2 regions of the Sulfitobacter sp. 15WGC genome follow, and region 2 is predicted to be linked to the other one. Evidence: riboswitches for the same ligand, from Rfam matches in the RefSeq annotation. Region 2 holds a riboswitch; the other holds the start of a gene.

Region 1 (9,349 bases), on a different contig from region 2:
CTGCGCCCGGGCTTCGTCCGACAGGGTCAGGCTGGCGGCGAAAGTGTCGGCGCAGTCGAGGGCGATATCGCAGTCCGCCAGCAGGGCGGGCGCATTGGCGGGGGTGAGCCATTCGGCACGCGGGGCAAGCGTCACCTCGGGGTTCAGCGCCGCCATCGCCTCGGCGGCAGCACGGACCTTGGGCCTGCCGATATCGTCCATCCGGTAGAGCGGTTGGCGGTGCAGATTGCTCAAGGCCACCTGATCGCCGTCCACCAATGTGATCCGCCCGACACCGGCCCCGACGAGATATTGCAGCACGGGCACCGCCAGCGCTCCGGCCCCGACGACCAGCACATGCGCCGCCGTGAGCCGCGCTTGCCCCTCGGCACCGACCTGCGGCAGAACCGTCTGGCGGGCGTAGCGGCTCATGCCGTCACCTCAAGCCATTCGCGCATCCGCGCTTCGGGGTCTGCGTTCAGCGTGATATCCGTGACCGCCGCCACCGTATCGGCCCCGGCGGCAAAGGCCCCCGGCGCGCGGGCGACAGACATGCCGCCAATGGCGCAAAGCGGGATATCCCCGATCCGCGCCTTCCATTCCGTCAGCCGGTCGAGCCCCTGTTCGGTCCATTTCATCTTTTTCAGAATGGTCGGATAGACGGGGCCCAGGGCGATGTAATCAGGGGCGAGGGCCAGCGCGCGGTCAAGCTCGGCATGGTCATGGGTCGACAGGCCCAGCTTCAGCCCGGCGGCGCGGATCGCGGGGATGTCGGCACTGTCCAAATCCTCTTGCCCCAGATGCAGCCAATCGGCCCCCAGTTCAATCGCCAGTTGCCAATGGTCATTCACTACCAGCAGCGCGCCGTGCTGGCGGCAGAGGTCGAGCGCGGTGGTGATCTCGGCGCGCAGCACCTCTTCCGGCGCGTCCTTGATGCGCAGTTGCACCAGCTTCACACCCAAGGGCACGGCCCGCGCGACCCATGCGGCACTATCGAAGACGGGGTAGAAACGCGGCAAGCTCATAGCCAAGCCTTTCCGATGACGGGGGTGGAGGGCACGGCCATGTCGCGCTGGCCCATGGGGCCGGAAGCGGCTGCAAGCGCGCCCGCGCGGCAGGCCAGCGCAAAGGCTTCGGCCATGGCGGCGGGGTCGCGGGCCTCGGCCACGGCGGTGTTCAAAAGCACCGCGTCGAACCCCATCTCCAGCGCTTGCGCGGCATGGCTGGGCAGGCCGAGGCCCGCGTCGATCACCATGGCCACATCGGGAAATGCTGCCCGCAGACTGCGCAGCCCGTGCAGGTTGTTCAGCCCCAGCCCCGAGCCGATCGGCGCACCCCAAGGCATCAGCACCCGGCAGCCTGCATCGACCAGCCGCGCGGCCAGCACCTGATCCTCGGTGGTATAGGGGAAGACCTCGAACCCATCGGCGCAGAGCGCCTCGGCAGCCTCGACCAGCCCGAAGGGGTCAGGTTGCAAGGTGTCGGCATGGCCGATGACCTCCAGCTTGATCCAATTGGTGCCAAAATACTCCCGCGCCATCTGCGCCGTGGTGATCGCCTCGCGCGCCGAATGGCAGCCGGCGGTGTTGGGCAGCAGATGCACGCCCAAGCCGCGCACCATGTCCCAAAACGCCTGTCCCGCGCCTTGCTCGCGGCGCAGCGAAACCGTGGCGACCGGCGCGGCGCTTTGGCGAAAGGCGGCCTCCATCACTGCGGGCGAGGGGTAGCGCGCGGTGCCCAGCATCAGCGGCAGGGGCAGGGCGGTGCCGTAAAAATCGCGCATCGCTCAGCCCCCCTGCATGGCGCTGAGCACTTCGAGCCGGTCGCCGTCGCTCAGCATGGTCTCGCCCCGCGCGCCTGCGGGAACGAAACTGCCGTTGAGGGCGGTGGCGACTTTCGCTTCGCCCCAGCCCAGTTCTGCCAATGCCGCGTCAAGCTGCGCGGCGGTGACCTCTCGCGTCTCGCCGTTCACTTCAATCTTCACGGAATAAATCCCCCGTTATCGCTGTTGCCAGAAAGCCCGCAGCCTGTTCGGCCAAGGCGGGCGCCATGAGAAAGCCGTGCCGGAACAATCCGTTCAGATGCAGCACCGCCCCGCGCTGCACGATGCCGGGCAGATTGTCGGCGAAGGCCGGGCGCAGGTCGGCGCCCATCTCGATGATCTCGCCCTCGGCAAAGCGCGGGTCGAGCGCATAGGCGGCTGAGAGCAGTTCCAGCGCCGAGCGGGCGGTCATGCCGCTGCGGCTGGCGCTTTCGATCTGGGTCGCGCCCAGCATGTAGATGCCTTGCCCGCGCGGTACGACGTAGAGCGGGTGGCGCGGGTGTAGCAGGCGGATCGGGCGGGTGAGGGTGATCTCGGGCGCGCGCAGCAGGATCATCTCCCCGCGCACGGCACGCAGACCGGGCAGAGCGTCGCAGGCCACCATGCCGCGGCAGTCGATCACCGGGCCTGTGACCTCCGAAGGGGTGAGGGCCGTGGTCTCGACCTTTACCCCTTGGGCGATAAGGGTTTGGGATAGATCATGCAGCGCTTGGCGCGGGTTCAGATGCGCCTCCTCGGCAAAGAACAACCCGCGGCGATGGCGCCCGGCGAGGTCCGGCTCGCAGGTCGCGATGGCTTCGGCGTCGCAGTCGCTGTGGCCCTCGGTGCGGGCGGCAAAACGCTGCAATTCCGCGCGGTCCCGCTCGGGGGCGAGGACCAGCGTGCCCCTATGGGTGACCTCCGTGACCTCCCCCCATAGCGTCGCAGCACGCCGCCCGTGGGTCACCACCGCAGGCTCGCTCAGCGCGCCTTCGCAAAAGGGGGCGAGCATGCCGCCCGCCCACCACGAACAGCCGTGCGGCCCGGGCGGGCCTTTGCGGTCAACGAGCCGGGGCCGCAGCCCCTGCGCCAGACAGGCCCGCGCGGCCCAGAGCCCTGCCACGCCCGCGCCGATGATGGTGACATCATTCATGGGGCCAAACGCCGTGGAAATGATGCACCGGCCCGTGGCCATGGCCGATGTTGAGGGCGTCCGCCGCGGCAATGGCGCGTTGCAGATAGCTATGGGCGGCCTCCACCGCCCCCGGCAGAGGCTGGCCCCGCGCCAGACCGGCGGCAATGGCGGCAGAGAGCGTGCAGCCGGTGCCATGGGTGTTCGCCGTCTGCTGGCGGGGCGCGGAAAGGCGCAGGGTCTCGGCCTCGGAAATCAGCAGGTCGACGCAGGTTTCGCCCTTGCCATGGCCGCCCTTCATCAGCACCGCGCGGGGGCCGAGCGACAGCAGCGCGCGGCCCTGCGCGAGCATGGTGGCCTCGTCGGTGGCTTCTTCTGTGTCCAGCAGCCGTGCGGCCTCGGGCAGGTTCGGCGTCAGCACATGGGCGCGGGGCAGCATCCGGTCGCGCAGGGTTTTGACCGCTTCGGCAGAGAGCAGCGCATCGCCGGATTTCGCCACCATCACCGGGTCGAGCACAACGGGTGCGGGGCAGTCGGCCAGCCCCTCGGCCACGGCGGAGATCGTGGCCGGGTCGCCCAACATGCCAATCTTGACCGCGCCGATGGCCAGATCGTCAAAGACCGCCGCCATCTGCGCGCGGATCATCGCAGGCGCGATCATGGCGACCGCGGTGACGGCGCGGGTGTTCTGCGCGGTGACGGCGGTGAGCACGCTGGCCCCATAGACGCCGAGCGCGCTAAAGGTCTTGAGATCGGCTTGAATCCCCGCCCCGCCGCCGCTGTCGGAGCCCGCGATTGTCAGTGCTTGAAACGCCATTCGGCCCCCATTCGTTAGATGGGCCAAGGGCATGGAGATACGGGGTAAACGACCGCCCGGATGGGGCTGATGCTTGCTTCCGTTCCCTACGCCGGTACGACCCGGATCAGGTTCGATGGGTCGGTTTTCACCTCTCAGCCCTGCGGCACCCCAACGGATTTCCGGCAGGCTAGCGAGGGGCGTTCATAGGGTCAACAGGGGATCGGTTAATTATTGCGTTTCGTTTTATATCAGTTAGTTGCGGTGCGCACCTCATGCATTGCATGAGGAATCGTTAATGAAAATCCCGCGATTTGGGGATCACCTTGGCATCACGCGGGTGGCCGTGCATGGCCACCTGACCGGGCAGCGGATGGGTCGGGTGATCGCCCGGCGTCGTGATGCCGGGCATCGGCGCGTCCGACAGCGCCGCCAGCCGGTCGGAGCGGTTTTCGAGCCGCTCGGCCACCACATGGATCACCCGCCCGTCGGTCTGCACGCGCCCCTCCACGACCAGAAGCCGCGACGACATGATCGTGGGGCGGTAGAGCTTGAACATGTTTGGCCAGATCACGAGGTTGGCGACGCCAAACTCATCCTCCAGCGTGATGAAGCACACCCCCTTGGCGCTGCCGGGTTTCTGGCGCACCAGCACCAGCCCCGCCAGCTTCACCCGCCGCCCGTGGCCCATGCGCGAAAGGTCTCGCGCCGAGGCGAACCCCTGCGCCGCAAGGCTCCCGCGGTAGAAGGACATCGGATGCGCCTTCAGCGACAGGCGCATCGTCTGATAGTCGGCCACGACCTGTTCCGCCTTTGGCATCACCGGCAGATGCACCTCCGGTTCCGGGCCGCGGGCCGAAGCCTCGGCATGGTCGAAGATCGGCAAGGCGGGCGCGTCGCGCAGCCCTTGGGCCTGCCAGAGCGCTTGGCGCCGATCGATCCCCATGCTGCGCATCGTATCGGCGGCGGCGAGCTGGCGGATCGCCTTGGCATCGAGACCGCGCGGGACTTGAGATCTTCGACATCGGCGTAAGGCGCGTCGCGCCGGTCCATGATCCGCGCGCCGGCCTTTTCCTGCAGCCCGTCGACCATGCGCAGCCCCAGCCGCAGGGCGAAACCGTCCCCACGAGGCTCCAGCGTGCAGTTCCAGTCCGAGAGGTTCACATCCACATCGCGCACCTCGACCTGATGTTCACGCGCATCGCGCACGATCTGCGCCGGCGCGTAAAACCCCATCGGCTGGGAGTTCAAGAGCGCGCAGGCAAAGGCCGCCGGGTAGTGGCATTTCATCCATGACGAGACATAGACCAGCTTGGCGAAACTCGCCGCATGGCTTTCGGGGAAACCGTATTCGCCAAAGCCCTTGATCTGGTCGAAACAGCGCTGCGCGAAGACCGGATCGTAGCCGCGTTTGGTCATGCGGCCCACCATCTTGTCCTGCAGCTTCTCAATCGTCCCGCGCGAGCGGAAGGTGGCCATGGCCTTGCGCAGCTCATTGGCCTCGGCGGGCGAGAAGCGCGCCGCGTCGATGGAGATCTTCATCGCCTGTTCCTGAAAGATCGGCACGCCCAAAGTCCGGCTGAGGATGCTGAACAACTCGTCCTGCGGATAGGCCGGGCCGGGGGCGGGGTAGACGACGCTCTCGAGCCCCTGACGGCGGCGCAGGTAGGGGTGGACCATGTCGCCTTGGATCGGGCCGGGGCGGACGATGGCGACCTCGATCACCAGATCGTAGAAGACGCGGGGCCGCAGTTTCGGCAGCATCGCCATCTGCGCCCGGCTTTCGACCTGAAACACGCCAAGGCTGTCGCCCCGGCAGAGCATGTCGTAGGTGGGCCGCCCGGTGGCGTCGTCCTCGTGATCTTCCACCGGCACCGTGGCCAGTTCCAGCGGGCGGTCGTAATGCGCCTCGATCAGGTCGAAGCATTTGGCGATGCAGGTGAGCATGCCGAGCGCGAGGATATCGACCTTGAAGATCTGCAAGGCGTCGATGTCGTCCTTGTCCCACTCGATGAAACTGCGCTCGGGCATGGCGCCGTTGCCGATGGGCACGATCTCGGTCAGGGGGCGTTCGGTCAGGATGAAGCCGCCGACGTGCTGGCTCAGGTGCCGTGGCATGCCGATCATCTGGGAGGCGAGCTTCAGCACCATGCGCAGGTAGGGGTCCGAGAGGTCCAGTCCGGCCTCGCGGGCGCGGGCGTCGTCCATCTCACCCTCGAAACTGCCCCAGACGGTGCCGGCGAGTTTCGAGGTCACGTCTTCGGAAATCCCCATCGCCTTGCCGACCTCGCGAATGGCCGAGCGCGGGCGGTAGTGGATCACCGTGGCGCAGAGCCCGGCGCGGTGGCGGCCGTATTTGCCGTACATGTACTGGATGACTTCCTCGCGCCGCTCATGCTCGAAATCGACGTCGATGTCGGGCGGCTCGTCGCGTTCCTCGCTGAGGAACCGCTCGAAGAGCAGGTCATGCACCGCCGGGTCGACCGAGGTGATGCCGAGACAAAAACAGACGGCGGAATTGGCCGCCGAGCCGCGCCCCTGGCAGAGGATCGGCGGCTCGGCCTCCTCGCGGGCGAAGCGGACGATGTCGTAGATGGTCAGGAAATAACGCGCGATCTTCTTGGAGGAGATCAGGGCGAATTCCTTCTCGATGGTCTTTTTCACCGCTTCGGGCACGCCTTCGGGGTAGCGCCGGGCCGCGCCCTCCCATGTCAGGCGGGCCAGTTCCTCCATCGGGCTGCGGCCCTCGGGGACGATCTCATGCGGGTATTCATAGGCCAGATCGGTGAGGCGGAAGGTGATCTTATCCGCCAGCTTGCGGGTCTCGGCGATGGCATGGGGCCAGTCGGCGAAGAGGCGGATCATCGCCGCGGGGGATTTCAGGTGTCGCTCGGCATTGGCGGCCAGCAGATAGCCTGCCTTGGGCACGATCACGCCTTCGCGGATCGCCACCATCACGTCCTGCAAGGGCCGCCGGTGGCGGGCGTGGTAGAGCACGTCGTTGGTGGCAAGCAGCCTCAGCCCATGGGCGCGGGCCAGCGCATCCAGCCGGTTGATCCGCGCGCGATCATCGCCCCGGTAGAGGAAACTCGCGCCGATATGGCGCATCCCCGGCAGCGCCTTCAGCAGCCGCGGCAGGCCCGCGGCGAAGAGGTCGAGGTTCTCGGGCGGCATGACGATGAGGTGCAGCCCTTCGGCATGGCCTTGCAGCATTTCTAACGTCAGATGGGTCTCGCCCTTTTGCTGCCATTCGCCGTCGACCGATTGCATCTTGCCCGCCGAGAGCAGCGTCGAGAGCCGCGCATAGGCGGCGCGGTCCTGCGGGTAGGCGAGGATCTCGGTCCCGCAGAGCAGCACCAGACGCGCGCCGATCAGGGGGCGGATATGGGCCTTTTCCGCCTCCACATGCAGCCGCACCACGCCCGCCAGCGTGTTGTGATCCGCGATGCCGAGGCTGTCGTAGCCGTGGTGATGCGCCGTCTCGACCAGATCGACGGCGTCCGAGGCGGCGCGCAGGAAGGAAAAACAACTGGCCAGCCCGAACTCGACGTAGTCCGCTCGCGGTGGGGCGCTGAGCCCGTCCTCGCCCAAGGTGCGGCGCTTATGTCCCTCTTGCTGCGGCATCAGGCGAACATCCCGTGCAGGAACCAGCGCGGCTCGGCCCCGCGGCCGTCGTGGATCACGCCTTCGCGGTAGAGCCAGAAGCGCTGGCCGCCCGCCACCTCCACCTTGTAATAATCGCGCAGACGGGTGCCGGGGCGGTCGCGCCACCATTCCGGCGCGATGCGCTCGGGCCCGGCGTGGCGGGTGGTCTTGTAGGTGACGCGGCGCCAGTTGAACTGCGAGGGCGGGCCTTCGGGCACGGCGTAGATCACGCGCACCTCCTCGGGCGGAGTGAGCAGGCGCAGCGGGCGCTCGCGCAGCAGCAATGGCGCGGCGGTGGGGTTGGTCTGGAGGGCCGGGGCGCGTTCTTCCACCGCCTCGGGCTTGTGGGTCTCGCGCCACTGCGGCCAGCTCACCTTTTCGGGGCCGAGCTTGGCGACCAGACGGTCCAAGAGCCCGGCCACGTCCGCCGAAGGGTCGCGCTTGCCGTCGAGGTGGTCCTGCATCAGCGGCAGCGGCTCGCTCGCCAGCGCCTCCAGCGTCATGAGGTCGAAGCCAAAGCCGCTGTCGATGTTCTCGAGCTTGCCGTCGAAAAGGCGGCGCAGATGGGCGGCGTCCCGGCTGGCGCGGGCGGTGGCTGTGTCGAGGCCGCGCCAGTCGCCGTCGATGCGGTAGACCGTCAGCCGCAGCCGCCGCGCACCCAGTTCCGCCCGGGCCAGTTGCGCGCAGAGGTCCTCGACCAGCGCGGGCAGATGCGGGGCGGGGTCGAGCACCGGCTCAGCCAGGCGGCTGCGGGCCATGAAGTGACGGTGGTCGGGCGGGGCGTTCAGCGGGTCGGCGGCCTTGCCGAGCGCTTTGTCGAGCAGGATCAGCGGGTTGCGCTCGGGCTTCAGGCTGGCGAAGCGGCGCATCAGTGCGGCGCGGGGCAGATCGCTCAGCGCGCCGATGGTCTTGAGGCCGAGCCGGTCCAGCAGCCGCGTGGTCTGCGTATCCAGCCGCAGGGCGGCGACGGGCAGGGGGGCGAGGGCGGCGCCCACGTCCTCGGCCCCGCAGATCTGCGCGCCGGAGCCGAAACGCGCCAGCGCCTGCGCGGCCCCGGGGGTGGGGGCCATGGCGCAGCGCGCGGTCAGCCCCTGCAGCGCGAAGCGGCTGCGGATGTCGCGCAGCATCGCCGCCTCGCCGCCAAACAGATGCGTGCAGCCAGTCACATCGAGCAGCAGACCGTGATCGACGTCCCGCGCCGTCCAGGGGCACCAGCGCCGCGCCCAATGCACCAGCCGTTTGACCAGCGCGGCGTCGCCCTCCAGATCGGCAGGCTCGACATGCAGATCGGGATGGATCGCCTGCACGTCGACCACCCGCGCGCCCGTCTCGATGCCGCGGGCGCGGGCGGCGGCGCTCAGCCCATGGACCACCGGCCCGTGCGTCCCGTCGCACGACAGGACCACCGGCACCTCATCCCCCGGAACGCTGCGGTATTGGCTGATCACCCGGCGCCAGCGCTCCATCGTCAGATCGGGGAACCAGACGGAGACGATCCGCGGCGCGGGGGCTGTGGCGTTTGTCGGGCTCATGATCGGCCACCCAACGCCCCGGCGCATGGCCGCGCGCGCGAAACAGCTCCAGATCCCAGCGGGCCGCGCCCGGGGCCTGCGGATCGTCGGGATGCGCCTGTGCGGGCAGGGAGGCGATGCGCCAGCGCATCCGCGCCGCGCTCAGGCCCCCGGGGTCGCCGCTGCGGATGAGGTAGAGCGGCACGCCCGAAGCCTCGGCCCGCAGCGACAGCCGTTTGGTGGCGGTGAAATCCAGCACCTCCGGCCCGCCATGCACCTCCCCCACCACGGCTGAAAGCCCCGCGCAGGCCGCGCCTTCCTCCATCGTCCAAAGCACGTCGCGCGGGTGGCTGGCGGTGACCAGAAGCACCGGCTGCTCCAGCCCGAAGGCTGCAAGGCTCGGCGTATAGGGCGCGCCGTTCTCGCGCCGCGACAGGAAGTCCTGCACCCAAAGCACCGGCCCCTTGCCGCGCGGCAAGAGCGAC
Region 2 (9,349 bases):
GGAACAGGTTATTATCCTGAAACAGCATCGTCATGCCGCGCTGGCCGGGATGTTGATCCGTGATCTCCTCCCCCTCCCGCAGCAGCCGCCCCGCCGCCACCGGCACGAACCCACAGATTGCCGCCAGCAAGGTCGACTTGCCCGACCCCGAGGGGCCGATTACCGCGTAGTTGCGCCCCTGCGCCAGTGTCATATCGGCCACGAGGCTGAAATCGCCCCGCTCAATGCGCATTTCCTCAAGCGTCAGCATGCCAGCGCCCCCATTTGTCGCAGATGAAAAACACCGCCAGTGCCAAGACCAGCAAAAGCAGCGCCGCGCCCGCCGCGGCCTCCATCCGGTAGGCGCCCATCAGACGATACATCTGCAAAGGCAGCGTCGCACGTTCCTGATCGGCGAAAAGCGCGATCACGCCGAGATCCCCCACCGAGAGCGCCCCCGTCAGCCCGGCGGCAAAGCCCAGTTGCGGGCGCAGACGCGGCAGGACCAGCAGCCGCCACAGCGCCCAGCCCGTCATGCCGAGGGTCTGGGTCAGGGGGCCATAATCCTGCAAGGTCTCGCGCAGGCGCGGCACCAGAATGCGCAGCACGAAAGGCAGCGCCATCAGCGCGTTGACCAAGGCGGTGACCGGCAGGCTCAGCCGTGCCGGGTCCAGCACAGGGTTGATCAGGATGAACCACCCCGTGCCGATCATCAGCGGAGAGGCCGCAAGCCCCATCAGGCCAATCGCCTCCACCCCGCCGCGCCGCCGGGTGGCGATCCAGCCTGCCATCGGCAGCGCCAGCAGGGCCAGCACCGCCACGCTCAACCCCGCCACCAGAATGCTATTCCCGGTGGCCTGCCAGACCGAGGCAGGCAGTTCCGCGACCCCCGCCAGCCCGCGCAGCACCACGGCCCCCAGCGGCAGCAGCAAAAACAGCGCGGCGAGCGCGATCACCACCCCGTCCAACGCCCGCTGCGCGCCGCCCCGCGCATCCCAGCGGCGCAGGGGGCGGTCCAACCCGCCGCCCAAGCTGATCGGCGGGATCAACCAAAGCGCCGCCACCGCCGCAGCGCCAGCCAGAACAAGCTGCACCACGGACAGAAGCGCGGCGCGCCCCAGATCAAAGTCAAACCGAAAGGCCTGATAGATCGCCAATTCAATCGTCGTCGCCCGCGGCCCACCGCCCAGCGTCAGGGCCACGGCGAAGCTGGTCAGGCAAATCACGAAAATCAGCGCCGCCACACCGGGCAGCACCTGGCGCAGCATTGGCCATTCCAGCGCCAGAAACAGCGCCCGCGGCGTCATCTGGAGTTGCCCCGCGAGCCGAAACCGCTCGGACGGGATGCTCTGCCAGCCTTGCAGCAAAAGCCGCGTCGCCAGCGGCAGATTGAAGAAGACATGCGCCAGAACCACACCATGCAGCCCGTAGATCGACACCGGCGGCAGGCCCAGAGCCGCGCCAAATTGGTTCAGTACCCCCGAACGGCCAAAGACCGTCAGCAGCCCCAGCACCGCCACGATCACCGGCAGAATGAAGGGCGCGCCCAGCAGCGTGATCAGCGCCCCGCGCCCCCAGAACCGCCGCCGCGCCAATGCCCGCGCCACCGGCACGGCCAGCAACACCGAAAGCACCGCCGACCAAACCGCCTGTGTCGCGGTAAACCGCACCGCCGCCCAATCTGCCGGGCCGAGCCCTGCGCCCACATCGGCCGCCGCGAAAACGGCGACCAAAGCGGCAAGGATCAGCCCCGCCACCAGCGCGGCGGCGAAAAGCCCCGACTTGCCGCTTAACGCGACAGCGCGGTCAGCCATTCGTCCAAAGCCTCATCACGGAGCGCGGGGACATCGCCGTTCGGCACCAACAGCGCCTTGCCGGGCTGGATCATGCCTTCGAACCCTGCGGGCAGACCGCCTTCGGGCGTCACGGCGGGATACATCCAGTTGGTCGTCGGCAGCACCGATTGCGCGGCATCAGAGACGAGGTATTGCAAGAACCGATCCGCCAGTTCCGGCTGATCCGACCCGGCAAGCTTCCCCGCCACTTCGATCTGCATGTAATGACCCTCGTCGAACAGCGCCGCGGTCTTGCTGTCATCCTCCTCCGCGATCAGGTGATAGGCCGGAGAGGTGGTGTAGCTCAGCACCATGTCGGCCTCGCCTCCGAGGAAGAGACCGTAGGCTTCGGACCACCCTTTGGTCACGGTCACGACGTTGTCGGCCAGCCCCGCCCAAACCTCGGGCGCGTCCTCGCCGTAGGCCGCTTTGACCCACATCAGCAGCCCCAAACCCGGCGTCGAAGAGCGCGGGTCTTGGATCACGATTTTCAGATCGCTCTCGGCCAGCGCTTTGAAATTGCCGGGCGCGTCCAGATCGGTGCCGTGGACAAAGGCGAAATAGCCCCAGTCATAGGGCACGAAAACTTCGTCTTCCCAAGTGATCGGCAGGTCATAGTCGGCCTGCAACCCGCTCGGCGCGAACAACCCGGTCTCTTTCGCGGCGGCGATCAGGCTGGTGTCCAGCCCCAGCACGATATCCGCGTCGGACCGTGCGCCTTCAAGCTTGAGCCGCGCCAAAAGGGCCGCACCGTCGCCCATGCCGACGAATTTCAGGTCGCAGCCGCATTCGGCCTCGAACCCCTCTTCGATGGCCGGACCCGGCCCCCATTCGGTGACGAAACTGTCGTAGGTATAGACCGTCAGTTCAGGCGTCTCGGCCCATGCGGCCGATGCGCCCAAGACGCCCGCAGCAAGTGTAAGATACTTCATCGCATCCTCCTTTTGCGGCGAAAGGTAAAAGGTGGATGTCTGTCCTGACCTTCCCTCCGCCGGTGTTAACCGGTTCAGGTTCAACGGGTCCGCACAACATGCACATCTCAGCCCAAAGGCCCCCCGAGGTAGCGTCAGGGGTAGATCGGACCTGCACAATTGGCAAGGCAAATCCCCTTGAGGCAGGGCGCTGCCCCGGCTAAGGGTTTGACAACAGGAGGTCCGCCCATGTCGATCAACAGCTTTGGCCATCTTTACCGGGTCACCACATGGGGCGAGAGCCACGGGCCCGCCCTTGGGGCGACCATCGACGGCTGCCCCCCTGGCGTGCCGATTGACGAGGGCATGATCCAACAGTGGCTCGACAAGCGCAAACCGGGCCAGAACAAATACACCACACAGCGGCGCGAAGCGGATGAGGTGCGGATCCTGTCGGGCACCTTTGAAGGGGTCACCACCGGCACGCCGATCCAGTTGATGATCGAGAACACCGATCAACGCTCGAAAGACTACGGCGACATCAAGGACAAGTTCCGCCCCGGTCACGCCGATATCACCTATTTCCAGAAATACGGCATCCGCGACTATCGCGGGGGTGGCCGTTCCTCGGCCCGGGAGACCGCCGCGCGGGTGGCGGCGGGCGGTCTGGCGCGTGAGGCGATCAAAGCGCTGGTGCCGGCGCTTCAGATCACCGGCTACATGGTGCAGATGGGGCCGCATAAGATCGACCGCGAAGCGTTCGATTGGGACCAGATCGACCAAAACCCCTTTTGGGTGCCGGATGCCAAAGCAGCGGCGGACTGGGCCGACTACCTCGACGGGCTGCGCAAATCGGGCAGCAGCGTCGGCGCGATCATCGAAGTGACGGCGCGCGGCGTGCCTGCGGGCCTCGGCGCGCCGGTCTATGGTAAGCTCGACACCGATCTGGCCGCCGCGATGATGAGCATCAATGCCGTCAAAGGCGTGGAGATCGGCGAGGGCATGTCGGCGGCGATGCTGACGGGCGAATTGAACGCCGATGAGATCACCATGGGGCCCGATGGGCCGGAATATTCCTCGAACCACGCGGGCGGCATCTTGGGCGGGATCAGCACCGGGCAGGATGTGGTGCTGCGTTTCGCGGTGAAGCCGACCTCCAGCATCCTGACCACGCGGCGCACGATCACGAAACAGGGCGAAGAGACCGAGATCATCACCAAGGGCCGCCACGATCCCTGCGTCGGCATCCGCGCAGTGCCGGTGGGCGAGGCGATGATGGCCTGCGTGCTGCTGGATCACCTGCTGCTGCATCGCGGACAGATTGGCCAGAACCGCGGCATAATCGGCCCTGAGGCGTGAGGATCAAAGCATGAAAGTCGATGATTTCTCCGCCCGCCCCGCCCTTGGTGTCGGACTGAAAATCACGGCGATCCTGCTTTTCACCTGCATGTCCGCGATCATCAAATCGCTGGCCGACGAGGTCCCCGCCGGGGAGTCGGTCTTCTTCCGCTCCTTCTTTGCCATTCCGGTGATCCTGATCTGGCTGGCGCAGCGCGGCAAATTGAAAAGCGGGCTAAAGACGCAAAACCCGATGGGCCATGTTTGGCGCGGGCTCTTCGGCACCACGGCGATGGGGCTGACCTTTACCGGCCTCGGCCTGCTGCCCCTGCCCGAGGTCACGGCCATCGGCTTTGCCACACCGATTTTCACCGTCATCCTCGCTGCCGTATTGCTGGGCGAGAAAATCCGGCTGATCCGCGTGAGTGCCGTGGCGATTGGGTTGGTGGGGGTGATGATCATCCTTTGGCCGCGATTCACCAGCATCGGCACGATGGAGCAGACAGCCACCATCGGCGCGTTGCTGATCCTGATGGCGACAATGGTGCGCAGCCTCGTGCAGATCCACATTCGCCAATTGGTGCAGAACGAAGATACCGCCGCGATCGTCTTTTACTTCTCCTGCACCGCCTCCTTGCTGGCGCTCTGCACCCTGCCCTTCGGCTGGGTCATCCCCGATCTGCAAACCTTTGGCCTGCTGGTCCTCGCCGGGCTGATCGGCGGGGTGGCGCAAATCCTGATCACCTCGGCCTACCGCTTTGGCTCAGCCTCGATGCTGGCCCCCTATGACTATACCTCGATGCTTTTCGCCATCTTGCTGGGCTATGTCTTCTTTGCCGAACTGCCTACGATGATGATGCTGGCGGGCGCGGCGCTGGTGATCAGCGCGGGCGCGTTGGTGATCTGGCGCGAGCGGCAGTTGGGGATGGAACGGGGCAAGGCGCGGTCTGTCACCGATCCCAAAGCGTGATCGAATGCGGGCTTTCGCCCGGCCCGGCCTCTCCCTATGGTGCCCCAAAACCGGATAGAGGAGATGACCGATGAGCGACGCGGATCCGAAAGATCACAAGGAAAAGATGCAGCAGCGTCAGGCCGAGCAGCGCGCCAAGGTGGCCGAGTTGCAAGACCCGGACAAGGGTCTGGTGCTGGTCCATACCGGGCCGGGCAAGGGCAAATCCTCTTCTGCTTTCGGCGTGGTGGTGCGCGCGCTTGGCTGGAAACAGCGCGTCGGCGTGGTGCAGTTCATCAAGGGCAAATGGAAAACCGGCGAACGATTGTTCTTTGAACGGTTGGATGAGGTGACATGGCACACGATGGGCGAAGGTTTCACTTGGGACACCCAAGACCGCAACCGCGACATCGCCGCCGCCGAGGCCGCATTCGGCAAGGCGCGCGAGATGATGGAGAGCGGCGACTATGACCTTGTGGTGATGGATGAGATCAACATCGCCATCCGCTATGAATACCTCAAGATCGAAGATGTGATCGCCGGGCTCGACGCGCGCGACAAGCGCACCGCCGTGGTGCTGACAGGCCGTGACGCCCGGCCCGAGCTTTGCGACTATGCCGATCTGGTGACCGAAATGTCCGAGGTCAAACACCCGTTCAAAGCGGGCATCAAAGCACAGCGCGGCGTCGACTACTGAAACGAAAAGGATCGCCCGCTTCCGGGCGATCCTCTCACTGTGCCATGCGGAGGGCGCTTAGATCGTCGCGCCCTTGGGGTCGAGCGTCACCGAGTAAAGCTCGGTATCGGCGCGGTCCATCAGACGCACTTTCATCTGCTGGGTCTTGGCGTCGATATCGACCAAGCCAAAGAATTGCAGACCGGCGGAGGGCGGCAGGTTCACCTGACCTTCTTCGGGGGCTTTGACGTATTTCAACTCGGGGCCAAAGGTGCCGTCCAATTCGTTCGGGCCAAAGGTGCCCGCGTGCAGCGGGCCCGACACAAACTCCCAGAACGGGTCAAAGTCCTGAAACTGCGCTTTGTCGGGGTTGTAGTAATGCGCGGCGGTGTAATGCACATCCGCCGTGAACCAGACCACGTTGTCGACCTGCGCGGTCTTGATGAAACGCAGCAGCCCCGCGATCTCTTGCTCGCGGCCCTTGGCGGCGCCATTGTCGCCATTGGCAACCGCCTCGGCCCCGCCGCCGACGACCAGACCGATGGGCATGTCGCAGGCGATGACCTTCCATGTGGCCGCCGAATTGGTCAGCTCACGCTTGAGCCATGCCATCTGCTCGGCCCCGAGGATATCGGTGGCCTGCGACATCTCGGTCTGCATGTTCTCGCTGTTCGGCCCCCGGTAGCTGCGCAGGTCGAGGAAGAAGACATCCAGAATCGGACCGTAGTTGATCTTGCGGTAGACCCGGCCCGGCTCGGCGGGGGTGATGCGCAGCGGGGTCATCTCATGGAAGGCCTGCGAAGCGCGGGCGGCAAGGACATGGATCGACTTCTCGCTATAGCGGTCGTCTTCCATCAGGCTGCGCGAGGAGGACCAGTTGTTCACGACCTCATGGTCGTCCCACTGCATGAAGGTCGGCACATGGGCGTTCATCTCGCGCACATGGTCGTCCATCAGGTTGTATTTCCACTGACCGCGGTATTCGTCCAGCGTCTCAGCCACCTTGCGTTTCTCGTCGATGATGGTGGTGTTCTTCCACATCGTGCCGTCGTCAAGCTGCACCTCATCCTCAAGCGGGCCATCGGCATAGATGGTGTCACCGGAATGCAGGAAGAAGTCGGGGCGGTGTTTGGCCATGGTCGCATAGGTGCGCATGCCCTCATCGTCGATGCCCCAGCCCTGACCAGCGGTGTCACCGGACCAAGCAAAGCGCACGTCGCGGCGCGCGGTGGGCGCGGTGCGAAACTGGCCGATGATCGGCTCGGAAGTGGCATTGATGTCGCTCAGGTCCGCAGCGGTGAAGCGGTAAAAGATATCCTGATCCGAGGGCAGCCCTTCGACCAGACGTTTCACCGCCAGATCGTGGTTCGGCAACGCGTTCATCGGCGCAAGCTGGCGCGCGTTATCAAAGCTCTCGGTGGTGGAGATTTCGACCTGCACCCGTGCCGGGCGGTCGGTGCGGGTCCAGATCATGCCGGACTGCGTGTCGACATCGCCCGATTGCACCCCATGGGTAAACACCGGGCGTGAGGCTGCACGGCTGAGGCTGGGCATGGCAAGGCTTGCGGCAAAGGCGGTGGAGCCCGCCAGCACAGCGCGACGGGTCGGGCGGATCAGTTTGGTCATCGTGAGCTTCCTCTGAGGGTGGCGATGGCGGCACAGAACCCCCGGCGCGTGACAGATGGCCGACAGCTGCGTGACTCTTTGGCAAAGCTTTGGTGACAGCGCGATGACGTGTTACCAAAATCCGTACCCCATTTTCATTCCGTAACATTTTGATTGAACCGAATCGCCCCGATGTGTAGATTGCGGTGCAACAACAGGAGACCCCCATGCAGGCATTCATCTGCGACGCGCAGCGCACCCCCATTGGCCGTTACGGCGGCGCCCTCTCTTCGGTTCGCGCCGATGATCTGGCCGCCGTGCCGCTGAAAGCGCTGATGGAGCGGAACCCTTCCGTCGACTGGGCGCGCGTCGATGACGTGATCATGGGCTGCGCCAATCAGGCAGGCGAAGATAACCGTAACGTGGCGCGTATGGCGTCGCTATTGGCTGGCCTGCCGGTCGAGGTGCCGGGTGCGACGATCAACCGTCTCTGCGCCAGCGGGATGGACGCCGTGGGCGCTGCCGCCCGGGCGATCCGCGCGGGCGACATGGACCTCGCCATCGCGGGCGGGATTGAGAGCATGTCGCGCGCGCCCTTCGTGATGCCCAAGGCCGAAACCGCCTTTTCGCGCAACAACGCCGTCTATGACACCACCATCGGCTGGCGCTTTGTGAACCCGAAGATGAAGGCTGAGTTCGGCGTCGACTCGATGCCCGAGACCGCCGACAACGTCGCCGCCGACCATGACGTGTCGCGCGAAGATCAAGACGCCTTCGCCGCACGTAGCCAGGAACGCTATGCCGCCGCAGCCGAGAAGGGCGTCTTCGCCGAGGAGATCGCCCCGGTCACCATTCCGCAGCGCAAGGGCGAGGACGTGGTCATCGACAGCGACGAACACCCCCGCCCCGGCACCACGTTGGAGAAACTGGGCAAGCTGCGCGGCATCAATGGCGCCGACCTGACCGTGACCGCGGGCAATGCCTCGGGCGTGAACGACGGTGCCGCGGCGATGCTGCTGGCCTCCGAGGCGGGCGTGAAGGACCACGGCCTGGCCCCCATCGCCCGCGTCGTGGCCATGTCGGCGGCGGGCGTCGAGCCGCGCGTCATGGGCATCGGCCCGATCCCGGCGGTGCGCAAGGTGCTGGACCGCGCGGGCCTGACGATCGAGCAGATGGACGTGATCGAGCTTAACGAAGCCTTCGCGAGCCAAGGCCTCGCCACGCTGCGCGCGCTTGGCGTGCCGGATGACGCACCCCATGTAAATGCCAACGGCGGCGCCATCGCCATCGGCCACCCGCTTGGCATGTCCGGCGCACGTCTGGTGATGACGGCGGCGCTGCAGCTCAAGCGGACGGGCGGCAAATACGCGCTATGTACCATGTGTGTGGGCGTGGGTCAGGGCGTTGCCCTGATCCTCGAAAACGCAGGCTGACACTTCTTTCCTCGAAAGGAACGGACCGATGTATGCACAGATGATCAAATCCACCGGCAAGGGCGTCAAATCCCTCGACGAGATGGACCCCGACGAGCGCGCCTTTCAGGAACGCATCGACGCGGGCGGCAAGATCGAGCCCAAGGACTGGATGCCCGACGGCTATCGCAAGAACCTGATCCGCCAGATCGGACAGCATGCGCATTCCGAGATCGTGGGCCAGTTGCCGGAAGGCAACTGGATCACCCGCGCCCCGACGTTGGAGCGCAAGGCGATCCTTCTGGCCAAGGTGCAGGACGAGGCCGGGCACGGCCTCTACCTCTACTGCGCGGCGGAAACGCTGGGCGTGACCCGAGACCAGATGACCCGCGACCTCCTTTCGGGGAAGATGAAGTACTCCTCGATCTTCAACTATCCGACCCTGACATGGGCCGACATGGGTGCCGTCGGCTGGCTCGTCGATGGTGCCGCGATCATGAATCAGGTGCCGCTGCAGCGCACCTCCTACGGGCCCTACGCCCGCGCCATGGTCCGCATCTGCAAGGAAGAAAGCTTCCACCAGCGCCAAGGCTTCGACATCATGATGAAGATGGCCAATGGCACGCCCGCCCAGCGCAAGATGG

Evidence for each region. Region 2 has a riboswitch for thiamine pyrophosphate ahead of thiB (thiamine ABC transporter substrate binding subunit). Riboswitches for the same ligand answer to the same signal wherever they lie in the genome.
Region 1: it holds a riboswitch for thiamine pyrophosphate, as region 2 does, so the genes downstream of both, thiD (bifunctional hydroxymethylpyrimidine kinase/phosphomethylpyrimidine kinase) here and thiB (thiamine ABC transporter substrate binding subunit) in region 2, are expected to answer to the same signal.

The regions. Positions count from the first base shown of each region.
Region 1 is NZ_SZNL01000008.1:100,400-109,748, forward strand. Features, by position in the region: gene FCK22_RS08795 (HesA/MoeB/ThiF family protein) at 1-411, opposite strand, end outside; gene FCK22_RS08800 (thiamine phosphate synthase) at 408-1,004, opposite strand; gene FCK22_RS08805 (thiazole synthase) at 1,001-1,762, opposite strand; gene thiS (sulfur carrier protein ThiS) at 1,766-1,963, opposite strand; gene FCK22_RS08815 (FAD-dependent oxidoreductase) at 1,953-2,933, opposite strand; gene thiD (bifunctional hydroxymethylpyrimidine kinase/phosphomethylpyrimidine kinase) at 2,926-3,729, opposite strand; TPP riboswitch at 3,796-3,892, opposite strand; partial or broken gene FCK22_RS08825 (error-prone DNA polymerase) at 4,004-7,332, opposite strand; gene FCK22_RS08830 (DNA polymerase Y family protein) at 7,332-8,819, opposite strand; gene FCK22_RS08835 (hypothetical protein) at 8,767-9,349, opposite strand, start outside.
Region 2 is NZ_SZNL01000005.1:15,140-24,488, forward strand. Features, by position in the region: gene FCK22_RS05455 (ATP-binding cassette domain-containing protein) at 1-250, opposite strand, end outside; gene FCK22_RS05460 (thiamine/thiamine pyrophosphate ABC transporter permease ThiP) at 237-1,793, opposite strand; gene thiB (thiamine ABC transporter substrate binding subunit) at 1,769-2,746, opposite strand; TPP riboswitch at 2,781-2,882, opposite strand; gene aroC (chorismate synthase) at 2,975-4,084, shown strand; gene FCK22_RS05480 (DMT family transporter) at 4,095-5,033, shown strand; gene cobO (cob(I)yrinic acid a,c-diamide adenosyltransferase) at 5,104-5,709, shown strand; gene FCK22_RS05490 (alkaline phosphatase D family protein) at 5,767-7,314, opposite strand; gene pcaF (3-oxoadipyl-CoA thiolase) at 7,521-8,726, shown strand; gene paaA (1,2-phenylacetyl-CoA epoxidase subunit PaaA) at 8,755-9,349, shown strand, end outside.